3 regions of the Vibrio sp. R15-SG3-ISO1B genome follow, and region 3 is predicted to be linked to each of the others. Evidence: predicted binding sites of a transcription regulator. Region 3 holds the regulator's gene; each other region holds the start of a gene.
What was found. Region 3 encodes MetJ, which represses methionine synthesis genes. Its sites were predicted from a motif close to TTAGACNTNTANANGTCTAA; they were not measured.
Positions count from the first base shown of each region.

Region 1: a site for MetJ is predicted at 2,211-2,230, ahead of metA (homoserine O-acetyltransferase MetA). Genes of this name have one in related genera too.
Region 2: a site for MetJ is predicted at 2,261-2,280, ahead of metN (methionine ABC transporter ATP-binding protein MetN). Genes of this name have one in related genera too.

Region 1 covers NZ_JCBDGG010000049.1:63,127-67,348, forward strand. The annotation lists gene rlmF (23S rRNA (adenine(1618)-N(6))-methyltransferase RlmF) at 1-154, shown strand, start outside; gene AC6R0S_RS15950 (hypothetical protein) at 184-330, shown strand; gene pilW (type IV pilus biogenesis/stability protein PilW) at 336-1,052, opposite strand; gene metA (homoserine O-acetyltransferase MetA) at 1,247-2,188, opposite strand; gene AC6R0S_RS15965 (ATP-binding protein) at 2,371-2,766, shown strand; gene AC6R0S_RS15970 (DUF3859 domain-containing protein) at 2,736-3,173, shown strand; gene AC6R0S_RS15975 (ABC transporter permease) at 3,217-4,222, opposite strand, start outside.
Region 2 covers NZ_JCBDGG010000045.1:143,436-147,657, forward strand. The annotation lists gene AC6R0S_RS13845 (MetQ/NlpA family lipoprotein) at 1-425, opposite strand, end outside; gene AC6R0S_RS13850 (methionine ABC transporter permease) at 454-1,131, opposite strand; gene metN (methionine ABC transporter ATP-binding protein MetN) at 1,121-2,155, opposite strand; gene gmhB (D-glycero-beta-D-manno-heptose 1,7-bisphosphate 7-phosphatase) at 2,456-3,007, shown strand; gene AC6R0S_RS13865 (MliC family protein) at 3,081-3,413, shown strand; gene treR (trehalose operon repressor TreR) at 3,480-4,222, shown strand, end outside.
Region 3 covers NZ_JCBDGG010000007.1:6,130-10,351, reverse strand. The annotation lists gene AC6R0S_RS02330 (malic enzyme-like NAD(P)-binding protein) at 1-1,209, shown strand, start outside; gene metJ (met regulon transcriptional regulator MetJ) at 1,323-1,640, opposite strand; gene AC6R0S_RS02320 (O-succinylhomoserine (thiol)-lyase) at 1,901-3,067, shown strand; gene AC6R0S_RS02315 (bifunctional aspartate kinase/homoserine dehydrogenase II) at 3,067-4,222, shown strand, end outside.

The DNA of each region.
Region 1 (4,222 bases), on a different contig from region 3:
TGTCCGTTGGCTGCGTAAAAATCTTGAAAAAGCCGGAGCGCTGGAAGTGCGCGTGGTTGAGATGAGCCAAGGGCAGAAAGTGAGCCGTTTTATGGCTTGGACGTTTCATGATAAAGCTAAGCGCGCCACTTGGTTTGATACCAAACCCCGTTAACCACTGATACCAATAGATGAGGAGGGCATATGGAGTTTGAGATTTATATGCCCTGTGAGCCCAGTTGGATTTGCGATAGCTTTCTTGCGCTGTTCGCGGTGCTGCTGTTGTGGGGACTGGGTTATTTTGTGCTGATCTTGTATCGAGAATACAAAAAAATTCACAAACGAAAATGATCAGTTTATCCGTTCGAGAGCGCTTCTAACTGCTTACGATACTTCTCTTCTAACGCACTGTTACCGGCGCGCTCTTCCAACTCGACCAGTAGGGCCAATGAGGCTTGTTGCACGCCAAACTGCTGGTGGAAGTTCATCAAGCGTATTCGCGCCGATGTGTATTCACCTTGCTCTATTTCAAGTTTAGTCAGGCGCAGCAGCGAGGTGACACGGCGCGGGTCGTGATCCAATGTGCGTTTGAAATAACCCATGGCTTGTTCGGGTTTGCCCGCTTTCAATGCACAGAGTGCCGCATTTTCATAGCTGGCGGAAATCAGGTAGTAGTAGGGCTGCTCAATGGCGCGATTAAACAGTTGATCAGCCTGAGGATAGCGCTCTTGTTTGCATAAAAACGTGCCGTAGTTGTTCATTACATTACCGTTTCTCGGGTGCTGTCTCAGCGCCGTTATATACAGTTTTTCAGCGTCCGCTTCTTCACCAACTTGCTCGAAATAGTGCGCCATCGCCAATTGTGCTCGGTAGTAACTTTTATCGTGCTGAAGGGCTTTTTCCAGATTTTCGCGGGCTTTCACCATATCACCCTGCTGTAAGTAACCCATGCCAAGGGCTAAGCGCGCATCGGCTTTTTCTCGTGGGATGGTATTGAGCTCAGGCTCAGGGTTATTGTCCACCGTGACACAGGCAGAGAGAAGTAACACCAAAGGAAGGAGAAGGGTACGCATATTCGTTCAACTTTTGTGGTTCAGTAACAGATAACAAGCTTGTGCTTTTTTATACCTGATCCCATCTGGTGTTTGCGCCGATGAGTGAGACTCTGCGAGGGGTTTATCAGTTTCTGAGTGTGGGCAGAAAAAGAATGCGAGCGAGGGCGCGCTTGCGCCCTCGTATTCGGTGACAGGGTCTTGCCCTAGACGCGTTAATCATCTTTGGTGAAGTTGGCTTCGCTGAAGTGATCCAAATCGTATGGCGTTTGCTGGTAGACGCAGTAGTTCAACCAGTTGGCAAACAGCAGGTGTCCATGACTGCGCCAACTTGCGCACGGTTTGTTGTCGGGATTGTTGTTGGGGTAGTAGTTGACCGGAATCGCCGGTTCCATTCCCTCACTCAGATCGCGGATGTACTCATTGTGCAGGGTGTGTGAGTCATACTCTGGATGGCCCGTCACAAACACATTGCGCTTATCTTTGGTGGCCGCCAAGTAAACGCCAGCCACGTCTGAGGTGGCCAAGATGTCGAGATCCGTATGCTCGGCGAGATACTCCGGTGAGAAATCAGCGTAGCGAGAATGCGGTGCTAAAAAGGTGTCGTCAAAACCACGCAGAATGGGGTGAAACTCGTGATGAATTTGATGTTGATACACACCGGAGAGCTTCTCTTTGCGAGTGCGCTTAGGCAGATTGTAGAGCAGCTTTAACCCTGCTTGTGCGGCCCAGCAGACGTATAAGGTCGAGGTGACGTGCTCTTTCGCCCAGTTCATGATGGTTTTGAGGTGGTCCCAGTAAATCACGTCTTCAAACTGGACCAGACCGAGCGGCGCACCGGTGATGATCAAACCATCGAAATTGCGTTTTTTGATCATCTCAAATTGTCGGTAAAAGTTGTCTAGGTGCTCGGTTGGCGTATTTTTACTCGGGCGATCATCAATGCGCAGCAGTTCAATATCGACCTGCAATGGGCTATTGGACAAGAGGCGTAAAAATTGCGTCTCTGTCTCAATTTTTTTTGGCATAAGATTGAGGATCAACACCTTAAGTGGACGAATCTCCTGCGTAGAGGCACGCGATTCGCTCATGATGAAGATATTTTCCTGACGCAGTACATCAGTGGCAGGCAATTGATCGGGGATCTTAATCGGCACAGCTTTCTCCCTAAGCTCTGTTATGGACGTCTATACATCTAAACTTAACCCAATCGGTATGAGATGTCGATAGCATTTTTAGGCCAAATTGGTTTACTATCTGCGCCTCGAACTTGGTGAGACTATGTCGGCGCAGCCGCAAGTAAATCAGCGGACATCGGCCGCAAGGGAGTAATAGAGCGGTGAAATTGACCTTAATTCGTGGTCTGCCAGGTTCTGGCAAAAGCACCCTAGCGAAAACACTGTCAGCGGTGCACCTTGAAGCGGATATGTATTTTATCGCTGACGATGGCGTTTACCGCTATGACAAAGCGAAAATTTCCGATGCGCACGAGTGGTGCAGAGCTGAGGTCAAACGTGCGCTGACCGACAAGCAGGACGTGGTTGTCTCCAATACTTTTGTCCAGCGCTGGGAAATCGCGCCGTACTACCGCCTCGCCAAGCAATTTGGCGCTGAGTTTGTGGTGATGGAGTGCTCTGGGCAATTTCAAAATATCCACGGCGTTGAGCGCAGTACAATCGAACACATGAAAAAACGGTGGCAGACATGGCAAAGCGATCGCCCGTTGTTGAAATGACCTCTTACGGAATTTACGACCAATGGGACTCCAAATCAAAGCATCTTCCTAAAATACAAGCGTTTACCACTAAGGTTCCGGCTGACGAAGACGTCGAGTTTGGCTTTATCGTCAACATCAAAAAAGCCAAAGGTGCGCTGATTGAGTTTTGTATCGATCATCCCGGTATCTTAGGCAAAAAAGGCCAGACGTTAGCGCCTTTCACCGGCGAGTTGCACGTGGGCAGCAACGATTGGGATTTCTACTTGGGCGATACGATTCAACTGCTTCATCCAGACGGCGGTTTGGAGTCAAATTTGGGGCGTTGGCACATGAGTATTGAGATGGACGGACGCGTGATTGCGCAAAAGACCTTTGATGTGTATGGCCGGGATGAAAACGAGTTTTGGCGCCGCCGAGGTTTTTAAACGCGGCGCTCAAACGTTATCGCGGGTTAGATATCGTGAGGAGTTAGATATCGCGGCGATGTTCACGCAATGCACGCCAAGCCATGAGGCTCCAACCCAGTGCTTGCACCCACAGCAGTGCGTATTGCGCCGCGACTTGATGCCATTCTCCCCCCATCTGATTTAAACGCAAGAAAGCTTGGATGGCGGGCGTACTAGGAAAAAGCTGCGATAACCAAACGATGCCATCGGGAATCGCTTCGAGCGGCCAGATAAACCCCGCACTAAAAATCAGCGGCATTGAGCTGATTAGTACCACTAATGTGACCAACTCTCGTCTTGGTACTACCGTACCTAGCCAGATGCCTATCGCGCAGGATGCCAATAAGAAAGGCAGCAATAGAGTGATAAGTTCGGTGAGGTTTGCCAATTGCGCGACGCCGTGCAAGCGAAAACTCGGCCCGAAGTAATAACCGCTTAGCACCAAGTAAATACTCGTCAGCAGCACCATTCGCCCCCCTATCAAGGCGAGAGGGCTGACGTTAGACCAATAGCCACGACCATGCTTTTGCGTGCCTTGCATCAACCCGGCCGCCATCGCCAGCGTTTGCTGCAAAATCAGCACAAACACCGCTGGCACCACGTAATCGACATAGCCCATTTGCGGGTTAAAAGTGGGTTTGAGGTTGAGCTTGGTGGGCGCAAAGTGATTAGCCGCTGCGCTCAGTGGTTCACCATCAACGAGCAATTTCGCCACTGTGGTTTGCGCCGCTAGTGTGCCACCCGCTTGCGCTAAGCCTTCGACAATGGTGCCGTAGACCAAAAAGTACGAGGCATCCCCCGCGTAAGCCAAGGTCGGGCTTTTACCTAACATCAGATCTTTATAGAAATGCTCTGGGATCACCAAAATGCCGCTAATATCGCCACTTAAAAAGGCTGCTTTGGCCGCTTCTATGCTTGAGTCACGCCGTAAGATGTGCACTTGGGGTGTCGCATCTACCATGCGCTCTAGCTGATAGCTGGTTTGGCTTTTGTCCAAGTTCACCACGCTGATGATTTGCTCGCGTGGG
Region 2 (4,222 bases), on a different contig from region 3:
AGGTTAGTTGGATCGTTAGGAACGGCGATACGTGCACCCTCTTCGATCTCTTCCACAGAGGTCACTTGCTTAGAGTAACCCGCGATTGGGTAAACGAAAGTGTTACCTGCGATAGCCAGCTTGTAACTACGGTCAGCAATTTGCTGATCTAGGTATGGTTTGTGCTGGAACGCGTTGATGTCGATTGAACCGTCATCCAAGGCTGCATTAGGAGTAACGTAATCCGTGAATGTCACCAACTCTACATCCAGACCGAACTGCTCTTTCGCCACTTTTGCTGCTACTTCAGCAACTTGTGCTTCTGCACCCGCCATCACGCCGACTTTGATTTTGCTGTTGTCCGCTTCTTTTTCGCCACAACCAGACAGAACCAATGCAGATGCCGCAGCGGCAATCGCCAAAAGACCTTTAAGATTAAATTTCATGACCTTCTCCTTGTGAAATTCTTAATGTTTATCTGTGATCCACTCGGCGTACAATCGCATCGCCGATAGATTGAATAATTTGAACCAGTACGATGAGCATCACCACTGTCACAGCCATGATGACTACATCGTAGCGGTGGAATCCGTAACGTATCGCGACATCACCTAGACCGCCGCCGCCCACTGTACCCGCCATTGCTGAGTAGCTCACCAATGTCACCAAAGTGATGGTGACGGAGTTGACGATGGTCGGCATCGCTTCAGGAAGCAATACTTTACTGATGATTTGCATTGGCGTCGCACCCATAGATTGCGCAGCCTCGACCAAACCGCTTGGTACTTCCAGTAGTGCGCCTTCAATCAGGCGAGCGACGAATGGAATCGCACCAATCGTGAGCGGCACGATGGCGGCGGTGGTACCGATAAAAGTGCCCACCAACAGTTTCGTCACAGGGATGATGGCAACCATCAACACCAAAAACGGCACGGAGCGACCAATATTGACGATTGCGCCCAACACACCATTGAGTTTGGTGTTTTCTAGTAGGCCACCTTTTTTGGTCGTGTGTAAGATAACGCCGAGAGGGATACCGACAGCAAAGCCCACGATACCCGCGACGGCGACCATGTAGAGGGTTTCCCACGTCGCGCCAATCAATAGCTTACTGTTAAGCTCGAGCCACTGTGAAATCGTGTTAAAGGACATAGCCAAGCACCTCTACCTTTACATTGTGTTCACGCAGAAATTCGATTGCTGCGTTGTCGTCTTGCTCATTACCAAATAGCTCGGCGACCATCATGCCGAATTTTACGCCACCGGCGTAATCTAAGTCTGAACTCAGAATGCTGACATCGATATTGAATTTACGCGCAATTTGGCTCATCAGCGGTGCATCGACGGTTGCGCCAGTGAATTCAAGGCGTACCAGAGGGTAGCTGCCTTCAACGCGGCTGCTTTGCAAGCGAGCCTCGTAATCTTCTGGGATCGACAAGTCGAGCGTAGAGCGGATAAATTGGTGCGCCAGCTCGGTTTTCGGGTGAGCAAAAATATCACCAACCGTGCCTTTCTCCACCAATTCACCACCACCGATGATCGCCACTTGGTGACAAATGCTTTTGACCACGTCCATCTCGTGAGTGATCAAAAGCATAGTAATGTTCAGCTTGCGGTTGATCTCTTTTAACAGCTCAAGAATCGATTGAGTTGTCGCGGGATCGAGCGCGCTGGTCGCTTCATCACACAGCAGCACTTTAGGATCTGATGCGAGCGCACGAGCGATCGCAACACGTTGTTTCTGACCACCACTGAGGTTTGACGGGTAGCTTTCATGCTTATCAGCAAGGCCGACCAGTTTGAGCAGTTCGGTTACCTTAGTGGTGATGGCGTTTTTGTCTTTGCCCGCCAGTTCAAGTGGCAGTGCGACATTATCAAACACAGTGCGGGATGAAAGCAGATTAAAGTGCTGGAAAATCATACCGATATTGCGGCGTGCTTGGCTCAGCTGTGATTTAGACAGTGTCGTCAAATCAACACCATCAACCTTGATTGAACCTGAGGTGGGCGCTTCCAACATGTTCACGCAGCGAATCAGTGTACTTTTCCCTGCTCCAGAAGAGCCAATAACACCGAAAATCGTTCCTTGAGGAACCGTAAGGTTAATGTCTTTCAGCGCATGGATTTCCTTGCTGCCCTGATAAAACACCTTGTTGACTTGATTAATTTCAATCATCAGTTAACCCGCTTGCAAATAACTTGGTGAGAAGTCGATTATTTTGAACTACCTCTCATTTGGTAGACGATGCTATGGGTTTGCAGGTTTAGTGTCAATAGATATTTTTACGGCTAGACGTCCAAACGCCTTTTTTCACTCTCTTGCGCGGAGATTGTTTCGTCATGAGATAGATGAGAAAGAAATAACGCGGGCAAATGGCCTTATTCACCGGCGCTAAAGCGATAGCGCTCGCCTTGCTGCAATTCGCTCGTTTTAAGGTATAATTCGAGCCAAACACAGCAGACAGAGACACATATTTTGGCAAAACCAGCAGTCTTTCTAGATAGAGATGGCGTCATCAACGTTGACCACGGTTACGTGCATGATGAGCATGATTTCGAGTTTATCGATGGCGTATTTGAGGCGACGAAGCAACTCAAGCAGATGGGCTACCTATTGGTGCTGGTGACCAATCAGTCGGGTATAGCTCGTGGCAAGTTTAGCGAAGATCGCTTCTTGTCGCTGACGCAATGGATGGATTGGAACTTTGTCGATCACGGTGTCGAGTTTGATGGCTTCTATTACTGTCCGCATCACCCTGATTATGGCGACGATCGAGATTGCGAATGTCGTAAGCCAAAGCCGGGGATGTTCCAGTCAGCGCAGCGCTTTCTCGATATCGATATGGCCAAATCGGTCATGGTCGGTGATAAGGCGCAAGATTTGATGGCGGCAGAGGCCGCGGGGGTAGGGCAGAAGATTTTGGTCCGCTCAGGCAAACCGGTGACCGAACAAGGTGAAGCGCTAGCAAGCGTGGTGCTTGATAGTCTTGCCGATGTGCCGCACTATCTAACAAATACCGTTAACTAACAAATACCGTTAACCAATAAAACCATTGATGGGCAACAAGCAGTCATGGGCACAAACACTCAAGGAGTCGAGTATGAACAAGCATTTAGCCTTGTGGGCAGTCGCGGGATTGATGTTGGGCTGCGCGCAAAGCGAGCAGGCGAGCGCGCCAGTAAAGTTCCATACCTACCAGTGTGATGAGGGCAAGCAGTTTTCAGCCGCTTACCTTTCTGGTGAAGAGACCGCACTGGTTAAAGTAGAGGGCAAATCGCTGCGTCTAACTCAGCTACCCTCAGGTTCGGGCAGCCGCTACGCGCTAATGGACGATGGCCAAGAAGTGACGCCGGCTGTCAATTTGGCCATTAAAGGCAACGAAGCGCGTTTGAACTATCAAGATCAGCGCTTTACCCAATGTGTCACTGATTAAATCCAAGTTACTGCACCTCAATAGCCAAGGCCTTCGCCTTGGCATGGCTTTTAATGACGTAGGAACATGAGCAAAAAACTCACCATTGTTGATATTGCCAAGCTGTCTGGCGTCGGAAAGTCGACCGTCTCACGTGTGCTGACCAATGACCCGAAAGTCAAACCGGAAACCCGCGCCAAAGTGGAGCGAGTGATTCAGGAGTCGGGTTATGTGCCGTCCAAATCGGCGCAATCGATGCGTGGTGGGCGACAAAAAGTCGTTGGGGTGATCATCTCTCGTCTTGACTCCCCTTCAGAAAACAGGGCAGTGAGCAGTATGCTTGCCGTCTTGTATCAACAAGGCTACGACGTGGTGATCATGGAGAGCCAGTTTGATCGCCAGATGACCAATGAACACTTAGAGGTGTTGAAAAGACGCAATGTGGATGGCGTTATCGTCTTTGGTTTTAGTGATTTGGACGTCGCGCGTCTAGCGCAGTGGCAGGCGCGCTGTGTGGTGATCGCGATGGAGACGGACGTTGTCTCTTCGATCAACTACGACAACCAAGGCGTCATCACGCACGCGCTCAATCACCTCCATCAACGTGCATGCCGAAATATTGCGTTTATCGGCGTCGATCCCAGTGATAAAACCACAGGTAAACTGCGTTTGGACGCCTACTTGAGCTGGTGTAAGCACAACCAGATCGCTCCTTGCTATCAAACCGGTCAGCTCAGTCACGACAGTGCTTATGCGTTGGTGGATAAGGTATTGTCAGAGCGCACCGACGCGATTGTGTGTGCCAGTGACACCTTAGCACTTGGCGTTAT
Region 3 (4,222 bases):
TTTCCAAAACCAGGCAAGATCTCTGTCGAGCTGACCACCCAAGCAGAAACCGCGCAAGATCTCGCGCTCGCCTACAGCCCAGGCGTGGCCGAGCCGGTACGAGAGATCGCTCAAAACCCCGATAATGTCTATAAGTACACTGCAAAAGGCAATATGGTGGCAGTGATCTCCAACGGCACAGCGATTCTTGGCCTAGGTAATCTTGGCCCACTGGCATCAAAGCCCGTGATGGAAGGCAAAGCCCTGCTGTTTAAGCGCTTTGCAGGTTTGGACTCCATCGACATCGAAGTCAAACATCGCACCATCGATGAGTTTGTCGACACGGTCGCCAACATCGCGGATACCTTTGGCGGCATCAACTTAGAAGACATCAAAGCGCCAGACTGCTTTGAAATCGAAAAACAATTAATTGAGCGCTGTGATGTGCCAGTCTTCCATGATGACCAACACGGTACCGCCATTGTGACGGCTGCTGGCATGTTAAACGCCATTGAGCTGCAAGGTAAAAAACTGGAAGACGCCGTGATTGTCTGTCTGGGCGCCGGTGCGGCTGCCATCGCTTGTATGGAGCTGCTGATCAAGTGCGGCGCGATGCGCGAGAAAATTTACATGCTGGATCGCAAAGGTGTGATCCACACTCGACGTGATGATCTCAACGAATACAAACAACTGTTTGCCAACAACACCGACAAACGTACGCTGCAAGATGTCATCGAAGGCGCCGATCTGTTCCTTGGCGTTTCTGGTCCTAACCTGTTATCGCCAGATGATCTTAAATTGATGGCCGACAAACCCATCGTGTTTGCCTGCTCTAACCCAGATCCTGAGATCAAACCTGAGCTCGCTCATGATGTACGCAATGACCTCATTATGGGTACAGGTCGCAGTGACTACCCGAACCAAGTCAACAACGTACTTTGCTTCCCGTTTATTTTCCGTGGCGCACTGGATGTACGTGCTAGCGAGATCAACGATGAGATGAAGCTCGCTGCCGTAGCGGCGATCCGTCAACTGGCGAAGGAAGAGGTCCCTGCCAATGTTCTGACCGCCGCGGGTGTGGATTCACTCTCGTTTGGCCCAGACTACATTATTCCAAAACCGATGGACCCAAGACTACTCCCCCGCGTCGCCAAAGCGGTCGCGTTAGCCGCGGTAGAATCCGGGGTGGCACGCATTGAGCTGCCTGACCATTACATGGATATCGAGTAACCTTGACGCCCACTACCAGCCACGACCTTTGTCTCTGGCTGAGCAAAAACAACAAAGCCGCTGACGATGTCAGCGGCTTTTGCATTCAAATTCGGTGCAAAACAGGGCGAGCGTTAGTCGTCAAACGCCTCAAACTCAATCCCCATCTCCGTCATCAGCTTTTTCACTTCAGCGGGAATATCATCTGGACGGTCTTTACGCAAATCTTCATCCGTCGGTAATGGTTGACCTGTGTAAGCGTGCAAGAACGCTTCACACAACAACTCACTGTTGGTGGCATGACGCAGGTTGTTGATCTGGCGGCGCGTACGCTCGTCTGTTAATACCTTAAGGACTTTAAGTGGGATGGAGACCGTGATTTTTTTCACTTGCTCACTTTTCTTACCGTGTTCTGCGTATGGGCTAATGTATTCGCCATTCCAGTCTGCCATTGCGCACCTTTATATTTGCGTATGAGTGTTTAAACCACAATTTTAACGGTATTTATGGCTACAAGCAAAGACATATAGACGTCTAGAAGTGTTGACGTCTTAAAAAATGAGAAGTAAAGTGGTTGGCGATAGGAGTGGAATCGGCCCAAACTGTGAGTGTGTCGCAGCACTACACCACATTGGGTGCCGGATACACCTGATAAGCAACAGGTATATCGCATTCCCTAAAACAAGTCACTACTGTTCGCAAGGAAAACGCTATGAGCACGCGCAAACCCGCCACCATCGCGGTACGTACTGGTATCGAGTCAGACACCCAACATCACGCTGTCGTTCCCCCTATTTATCTCTCGACCAATTACGGATTTCCGGCGTTTGGTGAAGTGCCGAAATACGATTACACGCGTTCTGGCAACCCGAACCGTGGCCTGCTTGAAACGGCGCTGTATGAATTAGAAGGTGGAGAAGGCGCAGTGGTGACCAACTGTGGCACCTCAGCGCTCAACCTTTGGGTGTCTGCGTTTGTCGGGCCAGATGATTTGATTGTCGCGCCACACGATTGCTACGGTGGCACCTATCGACTCTTCAATACCCGTGCGCAAAAAGGCGACTTCAACGTGTTGTTCGTCGACCAATCCGATGACGCAGCCTTGACCGCCGCCATCAACCAGAAACCCAAGCTTATCCTGTTGGAAACGCCATCAAATCCTTTGGTGCGTGTGGTGGATATCGAGAAAGTCTGCCAGCAAGCGAAACAAGTCGGCGCACTGGTCGCGGTTGACAATACCTTCTTAACCCCGATTTTTCAGAAGCCACTCGAACTGGGTGCGGATTTCGTTATTCACTCAACCACCAAATACATCAACGGTCACTCCGATGTGATTGGCGGCGTGGTGATCACCAAAACCAAAGTGCACGCTGAGGAACTGGCTTGGTGGGGCAACTGCATTGGGGCCACCGGCACGCCGTTTGATAGCTACATGACGCTGCGCGGCATCCGCACGTTAGGCGCACGAATGAAAGTGCATGAACAAAGCTCGGCAAACATTCTCGACTTTCTGAAAACAGAGTCACTGGTCGGCCGCATCTATCACCCAAGCTTGCCGGATCACCCTGGCCATGGCATCGCTAAGAAACAACAATCAGGCTTTGGTTCTATGCTCAGCTTCGAGTTCGCTGGCAGCTTTGAAGAACTGAAACAGTTTGTCGGTGAGCTGAAACTCTTCTCGCTTGCAGAATCGCTAGGCGGCGTAGAAAGCCTCATTTGTCACCCAGCGTCAATGACCCACCGTGCGATGGGAGAAGCGGCACTGGCCGAGGCAGGTGTCTCTCAGCAACTGCTGCGTCTGTCTGTCGGTCTTGAAGATGCCGATGACCTGATTGACGATCTCAAGCAAGCCTTTAACTGTGTGAAGGAGTCCGCGTAATGACGACATCGCGTCAACTGCATAAATTTGGTGGTAGCAGCTTAGCGGATCCGGAGTGCTACCGCCGGGTAGTCACCATACTCAAAGAATACTCTGGCAGCGATGATCTGATCGTTGTCTCAGCGGCCGGTAAAACCACCAATCATTTGATTGAATTTACCGAAGCGCTCTATAAAGACGGCCGCCTTGCCCATGAAGCGTTGCAGTCGGTACGACAATTCCAAACAGGGCTTATCGAAGCCTTGATTGACAGTGACGACGAACAAGCGCACATGCTGGCGACGCTCAAAGACGAGTTCACCACCCTCGGCGAATTAAGCGCCCCGTTAAGCGAGGCGGAGCGAGCTGCGGTACTTGGCCACGGTGAAATGTGGTCCTCAAGACTGCTCGCTGCGCTATTGAATCAAGCGGGCTTACCAGCCATCGCGCAAGACTCTCGCACTTTCTTACGGGCAGAAACCGGCACGCAACCTGAAGTGGATCGTGGTCAGTCCTACCCACTACTGAAGGAAATTTTGGCGCAACACTCACAGCGTCGTCTGGTGTTTACCGGCTTTATGGCGCAAAACCAAGCAGGCCAAACCGTGCTGCTTGGCCGAAACGGATCCGATTACTCTGCCACCGTGATTGGCGCGCTCGCAGAGGTCAGTCGCGTCACGATTTGGAGTGACGTTGCTGGCGTATACAGCGCAGACCCTCGCCTTGTCAGTGATGCTTGTCTTCTGCCCCTATTGCGACTGGATGAAGCAAGTGAACTGGCACGCCTTGCCGCCCCCGTGCTGCATAGCCGTACCTTGCAGCCTGTCGCTCAAAGTACGATGGACTTACACTTGCGCTGCAGTTACGACCCTGAATCTGGCTCTAGCCGCATTGAGCGCGTCCTCGCCTCTGGGCGTGGTGCCAAGATCATCTCCTCACTCAATGACGTGTTGTTGATTCAGTTAAACTTCGCCTCTGGCCATGATTTCAATCGCATGGAAAAAGAAGTGCTGAGCAGTTTGAAACGCGCCCAACTTGAACCTTTGACTTATGAAGTCCAAGCGGATAAGCACTCATTACGCCTTGCTTATACCTCGGAAATTGCAGGGGGCGCTTTAGGCTTCTTACAAGATTCCGCCATCGCAGCAGAAATTAAACTCAAGGAGGGCTACGCCC